DNA from 4 places in the Streptomyces sp. Q2 genome. Region 4 is predicted to be linked to each of the others. Evidence: riboswitches for the same ligand, from Rfam matches in the RefSeq annotation. Region 4 holds a riboswitch; each other region holds the start of a gene.

Region 1 (3,638 bases), on a different contig from region 4:
TCGTCGTCGACGACGGCTGGTTCGGGGCCCGCACCAGCGACCGCGCCGGGCTCGGCGACTGGAAGCCCAACCCGGACCGCTTCCCCGGCGGCCTCAAGCCGCTCGGCGACCACGTACACGCCCTCGGCATGAAGTTCGGCATCTGGGTGGAGCCGGAGATGGTCAATCCGGACAGCGAGCTGTACCGGGCGCACCCGGACTGGGTGCAGTACCAGCCGGGACGAAAGCGGACGGAACTGCGCAATCAACTCGTACTGAACCTCGCGCGCGAGGACGTCCAGGAGTACCTCTGGGGACAACTCCACGAACTCCTCTCCAGCGCCCCGATCGACTATGTGAAGTGGGACTTCAACCGCTGCTTCACCGACGCCGGCTGGCCCGGTGAGCCCTATCCGCAGCGTCTGTGGGTCGACCACGTGCACGCCCTGTACCGCCTGTTGGACCGGCTGCGGGCCGCCCATCCGGGCGTCGCCTTCGAGTCCTGCTCGGGCGGCGGCGGCCGGATCGACCTCGGCGTGATGAGCCGTACGGACCAGGTGTGGACCTCCGACAACACCGACCCGCTCGACCGGCTCGCCATCCAGCACGGCTTCAGCCAGATCCATCCCGCCCGGGTCATGGCCGCCTGGGTCACCGACAGCCCCAACACCCAGCTCAACGGCCGGGTCAGCTCGCTGAGGTTCCGCTTCGTGAGTGCCATGGCAGGGGTGCTCGGCGTCGGCGGGGACCTCGCCGAGTGGACCGAGGAGGAACTCGCCGAGGCCCGTGACTGGGTGGAGCTCTACAAGGAGATCCGGCCCGTCGTGCAGCGCGGCGACCTCTACCGGCTGCGGCCCCCGGAGGGCGGGCTCAGCGCGGTGCAGTACGTGCTGGGCGACGAGACCGTCGTCCTGGCCTGGCTCCAGGCGCAGCGTTACGGCGAGCCCGTACCGGCGCTGCGAGTGCGGGGCATCGACCCGTCAGCATCGTACGAATGCCGCGAAACGGGCGAAGTTCACAGAGGTGTCGTACTGCTGCATCACGGACTGCGGACGGGGCTGCGCGGTGACCTCGATGCGACGGTTATCCGTCTACGCCGCATCTAGGGCTTCTGTCTGAATTGGCGCCTTCGTTCCAACTCCGGCCGGAATGAAGGCGCCTGGGGAGTGGCCACGTGAGGAGCGTCATATTCGTGACCGTGAGTCGCCCGTCATGTTCACGTAATCAACACGCTTTTCAAGGGACTTTGGCCAAAAGAGCGGTTCCCTAATGCACTCAGTGTGACCGGTAATTCCCTCAGATGACCAACAGAAACCCATTCAGGGGCAACCACTTGCTTGTCCCTTCGCGTCTTGGTCGCTTACGTTCACCATCCATCCGGACGGACGCCCAATCCTGCCGCCGCCCGGAACCCGCACACTCACCCGTCCACGGCAGGAGCGGGGGACCCACAGGTACAACGCCTGTTCCGGTCTCCGGAACGGCTAGGGGTTAAGCCGTACTTCGGTACGGCCGGGCATCTCCAGTCCGCACCCGACAGCTCACCTCGCAGGCGCCGGAGAGGAATTCGCCATGCCCGCGAAGGGTAAGCACCGCCGACCGAAGTCCCAGCGCTTCACTCGCTCCATCGCCGTCGCCGGAACCGGCGGCGCCGCACTCGCGCTCCCGCTTCTCGGGGCCACCGGCGCGCACGCCGCCACCCCGCAGTCCGTATCGGAAAAGACCGTTCAGTCGTCCGTGCCGACCACCGTGCAGAAGGTGGCCGAAAAGACGGCGGCCGAAAAGAAGGAATCCGCGCAGACCTCCGGCGCGAAGACCTACTCCGTGCGGGCCGGCGACTATCTCGCGAAGATCGCGGACGAGCAGAATGTCAGCGGCGGCTGGAAGAAGCTCTACTCCGACAACCGCGCTGCCGTCGGCGACGACCCGTCGCTGATCCACCCCGGTCTGAAGCTCTCGATCGGCAAGAAGGCCACGACGAGCACGCCCAAGTCGTCGTCGTCCTCCTCCTCGGGCTCTTCCGCTCCGTCGCCGAAGTCGTCTTCCCCGAAGTCGTCGAAGTCCTCGGATTCGTCCGCGTCGTCGTCGTCCTCCTCGTCGAAGACCGAGGCGGCCACGCAGAGCGCCGACACCGCCGGCAACTCCAGCGGCTTCAGCCTCCCGGTGGGTGGTGCCGCCGTCGGCACCGCGTACCACGTGGCGGGCAGCATGTGGTCCAGCGGCTACCACACCGGCGTCGACTTCGTCGTCCCGACCGGCACCTCCCTGAAGGCGGTCGGCGCGGGCACGGTCGTCTCCGCGGGCTGGGGCGGCGCGTACGGCAACCAGGTCGTCATCAAGCTCGCCGACGGCTACTACGCCCAGTACGCCCACCTGTCCTCGCTCTCCGTCTCCAGCGGCCAGTCCGTGACCGCCGGCCAGCAGATCGGCCTCTCCGGTGCCACCGGCAACGTGACCGGTCCGCACCTGCACTTCGAGATCCGCACCACGCCCGACTACGGCTCGGACGTGGACCCGGTCGCCTACCTCCGCTCGAAGGGTGTCGCCGTCGGCTGACGCTCCTTCCAGCGCCCCTGAGGGCGGCGCCCCACACGCCACCGAAGGCCGGACCCCGATCCCCGGGTCCGGCCTTCGGTGTGTTCGCCTTCCTCACCCATGATCACTTCGTTGCGGTCGTGTGGCAGGGGTGTCCGGAGCGTCGACAGCGACGGGAGTGAGGGGACACAGTGAACTCCGCAGCGGTGCAAGCGCTTTCTGCGTCTGTGCCGAAGCCCTCGATCACCCTCCCGGAAGGAGCCGTCTCCCGTGACGACCACGCGCAGAGCCTTCGGAGCCCTCGCCGCCGGCGCCGCCCTGGCCGCCCTCGCCCCCGCGACCGGCGCGAGCGCCACGCCCCGCCATCGCCGGCTGATCGCCCGCGACGACTTCCGCCACGGTCTCGGCCGATGGGCGGTGGAACTCGAGAAGGGCGGCAGCGTCACCGCCTCCCGCGGGGTCCTGGACGTCGACGTACCCGCCGGCGCGACGGTCTGGTTCAAGGAACGGCTCGAAGGTCCGTACGTCCTCGAGTACACCGCCACGCCGGTGGCGGCGGGCGGGGTCAACGACCGCGTCTCCGACCTCAACAACTTCTGGAACGCCGTCGACGTCCGGTCCCCCGACGACCTCCTCGCCGTGCGGCGGGGCGGGGCACTGGCGGAGTACGACTTCCTCAAGACGTACTACGTCGGCTACGGCGCCAACACGAACACCACGACCCGGCTGCGCCGCTACGTCGGAGAGGCGGGCGTCCGGCCGCTCGTCTACGACTACACCGAGCCGCTGCTCGTGCCCAACCAGCCGAACCGGGTCCGGATCGTGTCCGACGGCTCCGGCGTCCGGTGGTGGAACAACGGGCGGCTCGTCTTCGACTACAGCGACCCCGAGCCCTACACGAGCGGGCACTTCGCCTTCCGCACCACCTGGAGCCACTTCCGGATCAGCGAGTTCCGGGTGTGGCGGTTGCAACCCCAACAGCGCTGACGACAGGGCTATTCCTGCTTTGACCAATCCTTGAAGAGTGGCTTATCTCACCGCCCGTCAACCCCTTCCTACGGTCGCGTAGCTCACATCCCAAGGGGAATCATGGGCCGACGTGGCAGACGATTCGAAGAGTGACA
Region 2 (3,638 bases), on a different contig from region 4:
GGGTGAGTTACGTGGCGGCCGACGACCGCGACGGGGCCCGGGAGATGGTCCGCCACCTCCTTGGCGGCGGCCGCCGCCGCATCGGCATGATCACCGGTCCGCTGGACACCCCCGGCGGCACGGACCGGCTGGCGGGCTACCGCGAGGTGCTCGCCGAGGCGGGGCTGCCCTACGACGAGGCCCTGGTGACCGAGGGCGACTACCGCCGCACCGGCGGCGAGCAGGCGGCCCACCGGCTGCTCGCCCAGGCGCCCGACATGGACGCGGTGTTCGTCGCCTCCGACCTCATGGCCCAGGGCGTCGTCAACGCCCTGCAGCAGAGCGGCCGTTCGGTCCCCGATGACATCGCTGTCGGAGGCTTCGACGACTCTCCCGCGGCCACCGCCATCACCCCCGCCCTCACCACCGTCCGCCAGCCCTTCGAGCGCATCAGCGCCGAGATGGTCCGCATGCTGCTCGCGCAGATCGCGGGGGAGGACACGTCGGGAGTGATACTCCCCACGGAACTGGTGGTACGGGACTCCGCGTGAGGGTGCCAACTGCCGTAACCGGAGCAGGCGTCAACGCATGTGAAGGCTGTAGCCGTCCGGTTCGCGTCGAGTCGCCGGCGCGTTCCATCCGTATTCTCTGATCATGGCCGCACCCACCGCATATTCACTCATCGCCACCGACCTGGACGGAACGCTGCTCCGAGGCGACGACACCCTCTCCGACCGGTCGCTCGCCGCGCTCGCGCGGGTGGCGGCGGCCGGGGCCCGGCATCTGGTGGTGACCGGCCGCCCGGCGCCCAGAGTGCGGCCGCTCCTCGACGACCTCGGCAGCGAGGGGCTCGCGGTGTGCGGGCAGGGCGCGCAGGTGTACGACGCCGGCGCGCACCGTCTGCTGTGGTCGGTCACCCTGGACCGGGAGCTGGCCGAGACCGCGCTCGGCAAGATCGAGGCCGAACTCGGCCAGGTGTACGCGGCCGTCGACCAGGACGGCGTGGACGGGCTGACCCTCATCGAGCCGGGCTATCTGATGCCCCACCCGACCCTTCCCGCGGTACGGGTCGGGCGGCGCGACGACCTGTGGAGCGCGCCCATCAGCAAGGTGCTGCTGCGCCATCCCGACCTGTCCGACGACGAGTTGGCGGCGACGGCCCGCGGAGTGATCGGTTCCCTGGCGACGGTCACCATGTCGGGCCCCGGGACCGTCGAACTCCAGCCATGCGGCATCACCAAGGCGACGGGCCTCGCCCTGGCCGCCGACCATCTGGGCCTCGGGCCCGAAGACACCATCGCCTTCGGGGACATGCCCAACGACATCCCCATGTTCGACTGGGCCGCGCACGGCGTGGCCATGGCCAACGCCCACCCCGAACTCCGGTCGGTGGCCGACGAGATCACCCTGTCGAACGAGGACGACGGCATCGCCGTCGTCCTCGAAAGACTGTTTCCCCGCCGGTAGGTCCGCGGTCGGCAGGGCTCAGTAGGCCCCGAAGACGTTGTCGATCGAGCCGTACCGCGCGGCCGCGTAGTTGCAGGCCGCGGTGATGTTCGCGACCGGGTCGTACGGGTCCCACGACGTGCCGTCCACGTGGTACGCCTGGAAGGTCGGGTCGATGGTCTGGAGCAGGCCCTTGGACGGGGTGCCGGCGGCGGCGTTGGAGTCCCAGTTGTTGATGGCCTGCGGGTTGCCGGACGACTCGCGCATGACGTTGCGGTAAATGCCGTCGTACGAGCCGGGAATTCCCTTTTGCGCCATGATGTCCAGCGCTTCGTTGATCCAGCCGTCGAGGTTGTTCGCGTACGTCTTGACGGAGGCCTGGGTGGCCTGGGTCACGGACTGGGTGGCCTTCTTGGCGGGCGTGCTCGCCTTCTTGGCCGTCCTGACCGTCAGATCGAGACCCGCGTGGATCAGCCGGGGGTTGTCACCGACGGCCTTGCGGTTGTCCTTGTAGAGCTGCCGCCAGCCGCCGGGGGTGTCGTACTTGTCCGCGATGTCGTAGAGCGTGTCGCCCTTGACCGTGGTGTATTTGAGGGACTTGACCTGCGCCGCGGCCTGCGCGGTGGCGGGGGCCTTGGCCGGCTGTGCGGCGCTCGCGGTGGTCGCGCCCAGGAGCGGGAGGGCGAGGGCGGCGATGCCCGTTCCGGCTGTGATGACGCCTCGGGTGAGCGGGTTGGTGCGGGTACGACGGTGCTTGCCTCGTGCGGCCATGGCGCTGTTCCTCTCCGGCGCCTACGAGGTGAGCTGTCGGGTTCGGGCGGGAGCTGCCCGGCCGTGCCGCCGTGAGGCGGCGCGACTTCACCCCTAGCCGTACCGGCGTGATCTCCGGTGCGGCGGCTTACCTGGTTCCCCCGCTCCTGCCGTGCGGTGATGGTCGATGGGTGTCCTGTGGGGCGGCGGCAGGATTAGGCGTCCGCCCGACAGGCCCGGAACGTATGCGAGAGCACATGTCCGTAACAAGTGGCGGAATCACACATCAACCTGTTGACCTTGGTCTGAGGCATATGGGGCGCTTGATTCTTTGCGGTTGCCAAGACTCAACTCGCGCATTGGGCAAGGGTGAAAGCGGGCTGGTGGCGTCGAGGCCGAAAAGGGGCGCGAGTGACCCAACTCACGCGCGTTCGCAAGAGTGTCAAATCGGGCAATGGGCCCAACTCGGAGTCAACCGGCCGTCCGTGGAATCCGCTTCTCCCAGGTCCGGTGGAAGACCACCTCGCCACCATCCATGCAAATCGCCTCGTTGGAGGTGAAAAAGCCCGTTTCGTCGCAGCCGAGCTCCGACCGGGTGCGGACCGTCGCCTCCCAGGCGAGCTCCGGGCGGTGCAGCCCGACCGACCAGTCCGAGCGGGCATGGGCCGACAGGGGGTCCGACTCGTTGATCGTGTACGTCTCCAGCGCGTCCTCGGTGCATTCCAGACCGTCGGGATACACGCGGGTGCCGCCGTGGCGCGGATCGACCTCCAGCCGCCACTCACCCTTGGCCACATCGCGCACGACCAGGCGCTCCGGCCGCGGTTCGTCCAGGGTGACCGGGGAGTTGACGCCGAGCGGCTCGGACTGCTCCGGTTCCTCGAAGGTGATGCCGGAGGTGATGGGGGAGGGGATGTCGGCGGCGGGTTCCCCTGTCCGCACCGGGAGTTCGAGGAAGCTGCCCTCCGGGTCCAGCGTGAAGCCCGCCCCCGAGTCGGGCTGCGGCCAGATCCACGGCCAGTACGTGGAGGAGACCGACAGGCGGATGCGGTGACCGGGAGGGAAGGCGTGGCCGATGCCGTTCAGCTCGAACTCCACGTCCTGCGTGACACCCGGCTCCCACGGCACGACCCTGTCCCGCCCCTGCCGCGCCGACAGGTTCAGCACGCCCCGGGTGACCAGGGTCGAGGAGTCGTCCGGGGCGACGTCGCAGACCCGGGCGATCACCTGGCCGCGCGGCACCTGGGAGGTCAGCCTGAGCCGAACCCTCGGCCGCCCCAACACCCAGGTCTCCTCGGAGGCTTCGAACTCGAAGCACACCGACCTGCCGTCCTCCTCGCGCTGGTCGGGCGGCAGGTCGGCGTCGTTCCCGATCGGGAAGAAGCGGCCGGCGTCGATGCCCGTGTGCTGCGGGGAGCGGACGAGGAAGGGGGAGCCCTGAAGGCCGTACGAGATCGTCGAGA
Region 3 (3,638 bases), on a different contig from region 4:
CACCGTCATGCCCTCGTCCGTCAGGACAGCGACGCTTCCGCGCTTGTCCCAGCGGCAGTCCTCGCGCCGCAGCAGCCCGTCCTTCTCCAGGCGCGTCACCGCGTACGTCAGCCGACTGCGGGTGATCTTCAGCTTCTCGGCGAGATCGGTCATGCGCAGCCGGCGGTCGGGCACCTCGGAAAGACCGGCCAGGATGGAGTAGTACAGGTGCGGCATGCCGGCCTCCTGCTGGAGCTGCCGGTCGATCGCGTCCTCCAGGAGTTGCGTCGCGGCGATGTACGCGCGCCAGGCGCGCTGCTCCTTCGGCGTGAGCCAGCGAGTCGTCATGCACCCAGTGTAGGTTTGCTTCAAACTTGAACCAAGAGTGCCGTGCCGCCGCCTTCGAGAGGGACCGCGCCGATGCCCCACCCGTACGTCCTCCTCTCCGCCGCCGTCTCCCTCGACGGCTACCTGGACGACACCGGCCCCGACCGCCTGCTGCTCTCCGGCCCGGCCGACTTCGACCGGGTCGACGAGGTGCGGGCGTCCGTCGACGCGATCCTGGTCGGAGCGGGGACGATCCGTGCCGACAATCCGCGGCTGCTGGTCAACTCGGCGCAGCGGCGGGCGGCGCGGGTGGCCGCGGGGAAGCCGGAGTATCCGCTGAAGGTCACGGTCAGCGGGTCGGGGGACCTGGATCCGGCCGCGAACTTCTGGCACACCGGAGGCGAGAAGATCGTCTACACGACGGACAAGGGCGCGGTGCGGGCCCGTGCCGTGGGGCTGGCGGCGGATGTCGTGCCGCTCGGTGCCGAACTCGACTGGCCGCTGCTGCTGGAGCACCTGTACGACGTCCGTGGCGTGCGGCGTCTCATGGTCGAGGGTGGCGGGCAGATCCACACGCAGCTGCTGCGGCAGGGGCTCGCCGACGAGCTCCAGCTGGTGCTGGCCCCGCTGTTCGTGGGTGACCCGGACGCGCCTCGTCTGTTCGGACCCGGCCCCTACCAGGGCGGACGTCTCCGGCTGGTGGAGACCCGGGCGGTGGGCGACGTCGTTTTGACGCGCTACGAGCCGACGGCACCGGGCGGGCGGCGGCCCTCCGCCGCCGACCACCGCTGGCTGGCGCTCGCCTGCGAACTGGCGGCCGCGTGTCCGCCCTCGCGTACGGCGTTCAGCGTGGGGGCGGTGGTGGTGGCGGCCGACGGCACGGAGCTGGCGCGCGGCCACTCCCGGGAGGGGGGCGACCTGGTCGTCCATGCGGAGGAGGCGGCGCTGGCGAAGATCGCGCCGGGGGATCCCCGGCTGGCCTCCGCGACCGTATACAGCAGCCTGGAGCCGTGTGCGCGGCGGGCTTCGCGGCCGGCGCCGTGTGCGCGGCTGATCCTTGAGGCGGGGGTGCGGCGGGTGGTGACGGCCTGGCGGGAGCCGGACACGTTTGTCGCGGGGGCCGACGGGAGTGGGGTGCTGGCTGCCGAGGGCGTGGAGGTCGTTGTGCTCCCTGGGTACGAGGAGCGGGCCAAAGCGCCGAATCTGCATCTGTTGGGGTGAGGGCTTGGGCCGTCGTATGTCTGTGGCGGCTTGTGCGGGTGGTGTGGGGTGCGCGTGGCCGTATGTCTGTGGCGGCTTGTGCGGGTGGTGTGGGGTGCGCGTGGCCGTATGTCTGTGGCGGCCTGTGCCGGTGGTGTGGGGTGCGCGTTGCGCCTTCGGGTGCGTTGTGGGTCGGGGCCGTGTCGGGGGGTGTCCGTCCTCGGAACGGCGCGGAATCGGTTCCTTGGAGAGGTGCCGGCGTTGACGCGCCAACCGCTGCGGGCGGACACCCCCCGACACGTCCCCTTGCCGCCGTACGCGGATGCGGGAGGCGCTCTCGCAGGTGGGCAGGCCGGGCGGCGGGAACCGATGCGACTTTTGGTCCGCGGATGGCGTACAGTGGAGACACAACGACGCGGGGTGGAGCAGCTCGGTAGCTCGCTGGGCTCATAACCCAGAGGTCGCAGGTTCAAATCCTGTCCCCGCTACTGAAGGCCGAGGGCCGGAATCCAGAAATGGGTTCCGGCCCTCGGTGTTTTGCGTGCGGGGTTTCTTGTTACGTGGGGTGATCGGGTGACCGCCCTCCGCATAACAACTGACATACCGTCAGTACTTTGGTTGCTGCTGAGGTTTGGTCAACTCGCCCGATTTTCGCCGGTGGTGGGCCGTAAGTCCCCGGCAGAAAGGTTAATGATCAAGTGGAACAGCTTGGAATCGAGGCCCCGCGTCTATTAACGTTCGATAACGCAGCGCGGTCGTCCCAGCCGTCACAAGAGTCGGCTCCGTGCGCACGCGCCGAATCCCGCAAGGGAACCGGGGAACCACCAACTTGGGGTGAATCGCGCGGATGCCACCGTGAACTCACGGGCGGTATACGCGCGTAGGAGACCTTCCTGCTCCGAACCCGTCAGCTAACCCGGTAGGCGAGAAGGAAGGAAAGGAGCACGCCCACGTGGCGTCCAACCGGCCTGCCCCAGAAGCCCCGTTCGTGCCGAGCCAGCGCGACAGCGAGACCTTCGGCTACGGCGAGTACCGCACCGACGAGGGCCCCTGGACGGAGTGGAACCCCACCGAGGAGTCCATCCGATCCGTACGTGGCCGGCATCGTGTCGCCAAGCAGCGTGGCGGACTCGCCCGCAGCTCCACCGTCCTCGGCGTCGGCGTCATAGCCGCGGTCGGCGCGGGCGGCATGGCCAGCGCACAGACCGGCAAGCCGCCGGTGTCGATCTCCATGCCCGACCTGCCCAACGTGGGCTCCCTGATCTCCGACGACTCGGACGCCGCCGAGGGCTCTGCCACGGCGCTCAGCAGCGTCGGCGTGGCCTCGGCCGACACCGAGCAGGGCACCTCCGACGCCGGCGAGTCGCTGCGCACCCGGATCCTGGCCCAGGCCGAGCAGCAGCAGGACCAGGTCGAGAGCAAGGCCGCCGCCGACGCCGCGGCCGCCGCCGAGAAGCAGGCCGCCGAGGCGGCCGCCAAGGCGGAGAAGGCGGCCGAGGCCAAGGCCGCCGCCGCCAAGCAGAAGGCGGAGGAGGAGGCCGAGAAGAAGGCCGAGGCCGCGCGACTGGCCGAGCTGGCCAAGCAGTTCGCGCTGCCGACCTCCTCGTACACCATCACCTCCACCTTCGGTCAGGCCGGTTCGCTCTGGTCCTCCGGCTACCACACCGGTCTCGACTTCGCCGCGCCCACGGGCACCCTCATCAAGGCCGTCCACACCGGCACGATCACGCAGGCCGGCTGGGACGGGTCGTACGGTTACAAGACCGTGCTCACCCTCGATGACGGCACCGAGGTGTGGTACGCCCACCAGTCCTCGATCAGCGTGAGCGTGGGCCAGAAGGTCAACACCGGTGACGTCATCGGGCGCGTGGGCGCCACGGGGAACGTGACCGGGGCGCATCTGCACCTCGAGGTCCACTCCGGCGGTGCCGGCAGCGGCATCGACCCGATGGCCTGGCTGCGGAGCAAGGGCCTCAACCCCTGACGCCTGTCCTGTGCTGAACACCGGTGGTCCTGACGGCGGTCCTTCCCGACGTCAGGGCTGCCGGTCAGGCATTTGCGGAGTTTTTGCCGGTGCTCCTGGAATGGCGGGCTCCGGCACGGCCGTTGACACAGGGCATGACCTCTTCTTC
Region 4 (3,638 bases):
CGTTCGCGGACAGCGAGGTCGAGCGGCTGGTGCGCAACCGCCTCGACGAGATCCCGCACGAGCTGGCCAACCCGTCCCGGCGGGCCGCCAAGGAGCTCTCCAAGGAGCTCTTCCCGGCGACCTCGCGCATGTCGCGCCCGCGCCAGGGCAGCGAGGAGACGGTCGAGAACATCGACTCCGCGGCCGTACGCGGCTTCTACGAGAAGCACGTCCGCCCCGCCACCGCCACCGTCGTGGTCGTCGGCGACCTCACCGGTATCGACCTCGACGCGCTGCTCGGGGACACCCTCGGTTCCTGGACCGGCTCCTCGGCCGAGCCCCGCCCCGTGCCGCCGGTGACCGCCGACGACGCCGGCCGGGTCGTCATCGTGGACCGCCCCGGCGCCGTCCAGACGCAGCTGCTCATCGGCCGTATCGGTCCCGACCGGCACGACCGCGTATGGCCCGCCCAGGTGCTCGGCACGTACTGCCTGGGCGGCACCCTCACCTCCCGCCTGGACCGCGTCCTGCGCGAGGAGAAGGGCTACACCTACGGCGTGCGGGCGTTCGGGCAGGTCATGCGCTCCGCTCCGGACGGTACGGGTGCCGCGATGCTCGCCATCAGCGGCTCCGTCGACACCCCGAACACCGGCCCCGCCCTCGACGACCTGTGGACGGTGCTGCGCACCCTCGCCGCCGAGGGGCTCACCGACGCCGAGCGCGACGTCGCCGTGCAGAACCTCGTCGGGGTGGCCCCGCTGAAGTACGAGACGGCGGCGGCGGTGGCGAGCACGCTGGCCGAACAGGTCGAGCAGCACCTGCCGGACGACTTCCAGGCGACGCTGTACCAGCAGCTCGCCGCGACGGGCACCGTCGAGGCCACCGCCGCGGTCGTGAGCGCCTTCCCGGTCGACCGGCTGGTGACCGTCCTCGTCGGGGACGCGGCGCAGATCAAGGATCCCGTTCAGGCCCTCGGCGTCGGCGAAGTCACCGTCGTTTCGGCGGAGTAGCCGCGAGCGCGCGGCGCAGCGGACGCACGCGCGCGTCCAGGGGCCCCGGTGACTCCAGAGTCACCGGGGCCCCTGGATGTCCGAATTGAGGGAGAGGTTGCCTGTCTGCCCTGTGGCATGCGCTACAAAAGCCGTGATCCGTTTGGGGATTGAAAGTTGCCGCGCTTAGCGTCATGCGGGCTGTTCGTCAGGCAGTGCGCCGCAGCCGCGGCACCGGACAGTCATCGCCGAGTCCCCGCATGGCGCGAGCCTGGGGAGCCGGGGACCCAAACCATAAGTCCCTGGGGTGAATCGGACGCCCGCGCACACCGCGAGGGGGTCCGTAGGAGACCTTCCTGCTCCGAACCCGTCAGCTAACCCGGTAGGCGAGAAGGAAGGAAAGGACCAGCCACCACATGGCGTTCACCTGCGCCACCGGGAAGCACCGGCGTCCCAGCCGGATGAAGCGCACCACCGCCCGGGCCGCCGGCGTCGCGGCGCTCGCCACCACCGGCGTCATCGGCACCCTCGCCGCCCCGGCGCTCGCCGCCGAACCGGCCGTCGAGCAGACCGGTCTCACCCCCGTCATCACCATCGGCGACTCGGTCGCCGACCAGATCGACGCCCAGGCCACCGCCCAGAAGCAGGCCGCCGAAGAGGCGGAGGCGCAGCGCAAGGCCGAGGAGGCCGCGCGCAAGCAGGCGGTCGCCGAGGCCACGAAGGCGCGCGAGGCGAAGGAGCGGGCCGCCCGCGAGGCCGAGCGCAAGCTCCTCAACTCCTACGTCGCCCCGATCTCCGGCTCGTACATCTCGACCGGCTACAAGGCCGGCGGCGGCGTCTGGTCCTCCGGCAGCCACACCGGCGTCGACTTCCACGCCGCGAGCGGCACCTCCGTCCACGCGGTCGGCTCCGGCACGGTCGTCGAGGCGGGTTGGGGCGGGTCGTACGGCAACAACGTCGTGATCAAGATGAACGACGGCACCTACACCCAGTACGGCCACCTGTCGTCCATCGCGGTCTCCGTCGGTCAGACGGTCACCCCGGGCCGGCAGATAGGCCTCTCCGGCGCCACCGGCAACGTCACCGGGCCGCACCTGCACTTCGAGGCCCGCACGAGCCCGGAGTACGGCTCGGACATGGACCCCGTCGCCTACCTCCGCTCGCACGGCGTGAACGTGTGACGCCCGTGCTGGTCAACGTCTGGCGCCCGCACTGGTCAACGTCTGGCGCCCGCGCTCGTCAACGCCTGACGCCCGCCCCCGTGAACGTCTGACGATCCACGGTCCCGCATCCCGAAGCCCCGGCTCCCCGAGCCGGGGCTTTCGGTGTTTCAGACGGCCGTCTGTCCAAAAAATATCCATGGATTCCGGCCCGCCGTCGGAAATTCCCGCTGATTGCAATAGAGTCACTGAACACACGTCAATCGTCGACGTTTCACGGGGATTAAAGCGGAGGTCGGTCATGCGTATTCCGGCGCACTCGGTATGCACGGCGATCCGGGACGACATCGTCGCGGGTGTCTACGAGCGCGGCAGCCGGCTCACCGAGGAACTGCTCGCGCGCCGCTACGGCGTCTCGCGCGTCCCCGTCCGGGAGGCCCTGCGCACGCTGGAGGCGGAGGGCTTCGTGGTGACCCGGCGGCACGCGGGCGCGTGCGTCGCGGAACCCACCGAGCAGGAGGGTGCCGACCTGCTGGAGATGCGCATGCTCCTGGAGCCGCTCGGCGCCTCGCGGGCCGCCCAGCGGCGCACCGAGGCCCATCTCAAGGTGCTGCGCGGCCTGGTGCGGCTGGGCCAGGAGCGGTCCAGGCGGGGCAACAGCGAGGATCTGCGCTCCCTGGGGAGCTGGTTCCACGAGACGCTCGCACAGGCCTCCGGCAGTGCCGCGATGACCTCGATGCTGACCCAGCTGCGCCACAAGATCGCCTGGATGTACGTCGTGGAGGCGCCGGCCAACCCCGTCGAGTCGTGGGCGGAGCACGGCGCGATCGTGGACGCGGTGGCGCGCGGCGACAGCGAACGTGCGCGGGCGCTCACGGCGCTGCACACGGAGCGCGCGACGGCGGCGCACCGGCTGCGATTCACCGGCGGCGGGGAGCGGCCGGACCGTGTGAGGAACTCGCAACATCCCGTAAACATGACGGGCCTGCGGCATTAACACGAGGGCCGTATACAAAGGGGAGATAATTCGCGGGGGATTATTTCTGCTGCCCGTGAGAGGGAAATGCGAAGGGCTCGCCCGATAATTCGGACGAGCCCTTCGGTGCAACCTTTATTCGGATGCTCAGACAGTCTCGGGAAGTTCCTCGAGACCCTCGGAGACCAGCTTCGCCAGACGGTCGAGGGCCACGTCCGCGCCCTCGGCGTCGGAGGCGAGGACGATCTCCTCGCCCCCCTGGGCGCCCAGGCCGAGGACGGCCAGCATGGAGGCCGCGTTGACGGGGTTGCCGTCGGCCTTGGAGATCGTCACCGGGATGCCTGCGGCCGTGGCGGCCCGGACGAAGATGGAAGCGGGGCGGGCGTGGAGACCCTCGGCCCAGCCGACGTTGACGCGGCGCTCAGCCATGTGATGCTGCCCTTCGGTGTATCAGGGTTGTCTAGACCAGTTTCCCATATCGTGAAGCATGCCCGGAGCGGTCCTTCGTCCCGCCCCGGTGTGTCGTCGGACCGC

The links. Region 4 has a riboswitch for cyclic di-AMP ahead of ACWBNA_RS40270 (M23 family metallopeptidase). Riboswitches for the same ligand answer to the same signal wherever they lie in the genome.
Region 1: linked by a shared signal. The riboswitch ahead of ACWBNA_RS20725 (M23 family metallopeptidase) and the one ahead of ACWBNA_RS40270 (M23 family metallopeptidase) in region 4 are both predicted to bind cyclic di-AMP.
Region 2: linked by a shared signal. The riboswitch ahead of ACWBNA_RS14580 (LysM peptidoglycan-binding domain-containing protein) and the one ahead of ACWBNA_RS40270 (M23 family metallopeptidase) in region 4 are both predicted to bind cyclic di-AMP.
Region 3: linked by a shared signal. The riboswitch ahead of ACWBNA_RS40785 (M23 family metallopeptidase) and the one ahead of ACWBNA_RS40270 (M23 family metallopeptidase) in region 4 are both predicted to bind cyclic di-AMP.

The regions. Positions count from the first base shown of each region.
Region 1 covers NZ_JBXEJE010000018.1:40,852-44,489, reverse strand. Annotated here, with positions in the region: gene ACWBNA_RS20730 (alpha-galactosidase) at 1-1,085, shown strand, start outside; cyclic di-AMP (ydaO/yuaA leader) riboswitch at 1,391-1,549, shown strand; gene ACWBNA_RS20725 (M23 family metallopeptidase) at 1,552-2,535, shown strand; gene ACWBNA_RS20720 (DUF6250 domain-containing protein) at 2,785-3,501, shown strand.
Region 2 covers NZ_JBXEJE010000011.1:181,553-185,190, reverse strand. Annotated here, with positions in the region: gene ACWBNA_RS14590 (LacI family DNA-binding transcriptional regulator) at 1-530, shown strand, start outside; gene ACWBNA_RS14585 (HAD family hydrolase) at 634-1,446, shown strand; gene ACWBNA_RS14580 (LysM peptidoglycan-binding domain-containing protein) at 1,465-2,196, opposite strand; cyclic di-AMP (ydaO/yuaA leader) riboswitch at 2,202-2,365, opposite strand; gene ACWBNA_RS14575 (CocE/NonD family hydrolase) at 2,647-3,638, opposite strand, start outside.
Region 3 covers NZ_JBXEJE010000053.1:13,956-17,593, reverse strand. Annotated here, with positions in the region: gene ACWBNA_RS40800 (MarR family winged helix-turn-helix transcriptional regulator) at 1-327, opposite strand, end outside; gene ACWBNA_RS40795 (dihydrofolate reductase family protein) at 400-1,527, shown strand; tRNA gene ACWBNA_RS40790 (tRNA-Met) at 1,921-1,994, shown strand; cyclic di-AMP (ydaO/yuaA leader) riboswitch at 2,290-2,447, shown strand; gene ACWBNA_RS40785 (M23 family metallopeptidase) at 2,459-3,490, shown strand; gene ACWBNA_RS40780 (aldo/keto reductase) at 3,625-3,638, shown strand, end outside.
Region 4 covers NZ_JBXEJE010000051.1:36,816-40,453, forward strand. Annotated here, with positions in the region: gene ACWBNA_RS40265 (M16 family metallopeptidase) at 1-989, shown strand, start outside; cyclic di-AMP (ydaO/yuaA leader) riboswitch at 1,205-1,371, shown strand; gene ACWBNA_RS40270 (M23 family metallopeptidase) at 1,385-2,149, shown strand; gene ACWBNA_RS40275 (GntR family transcriptional regulator) at 2,430-3,125, shown strand; gene ACWBNA_RS40280 (HPr family phosphocarrier protein) at 3,252-3,533, opposite strand.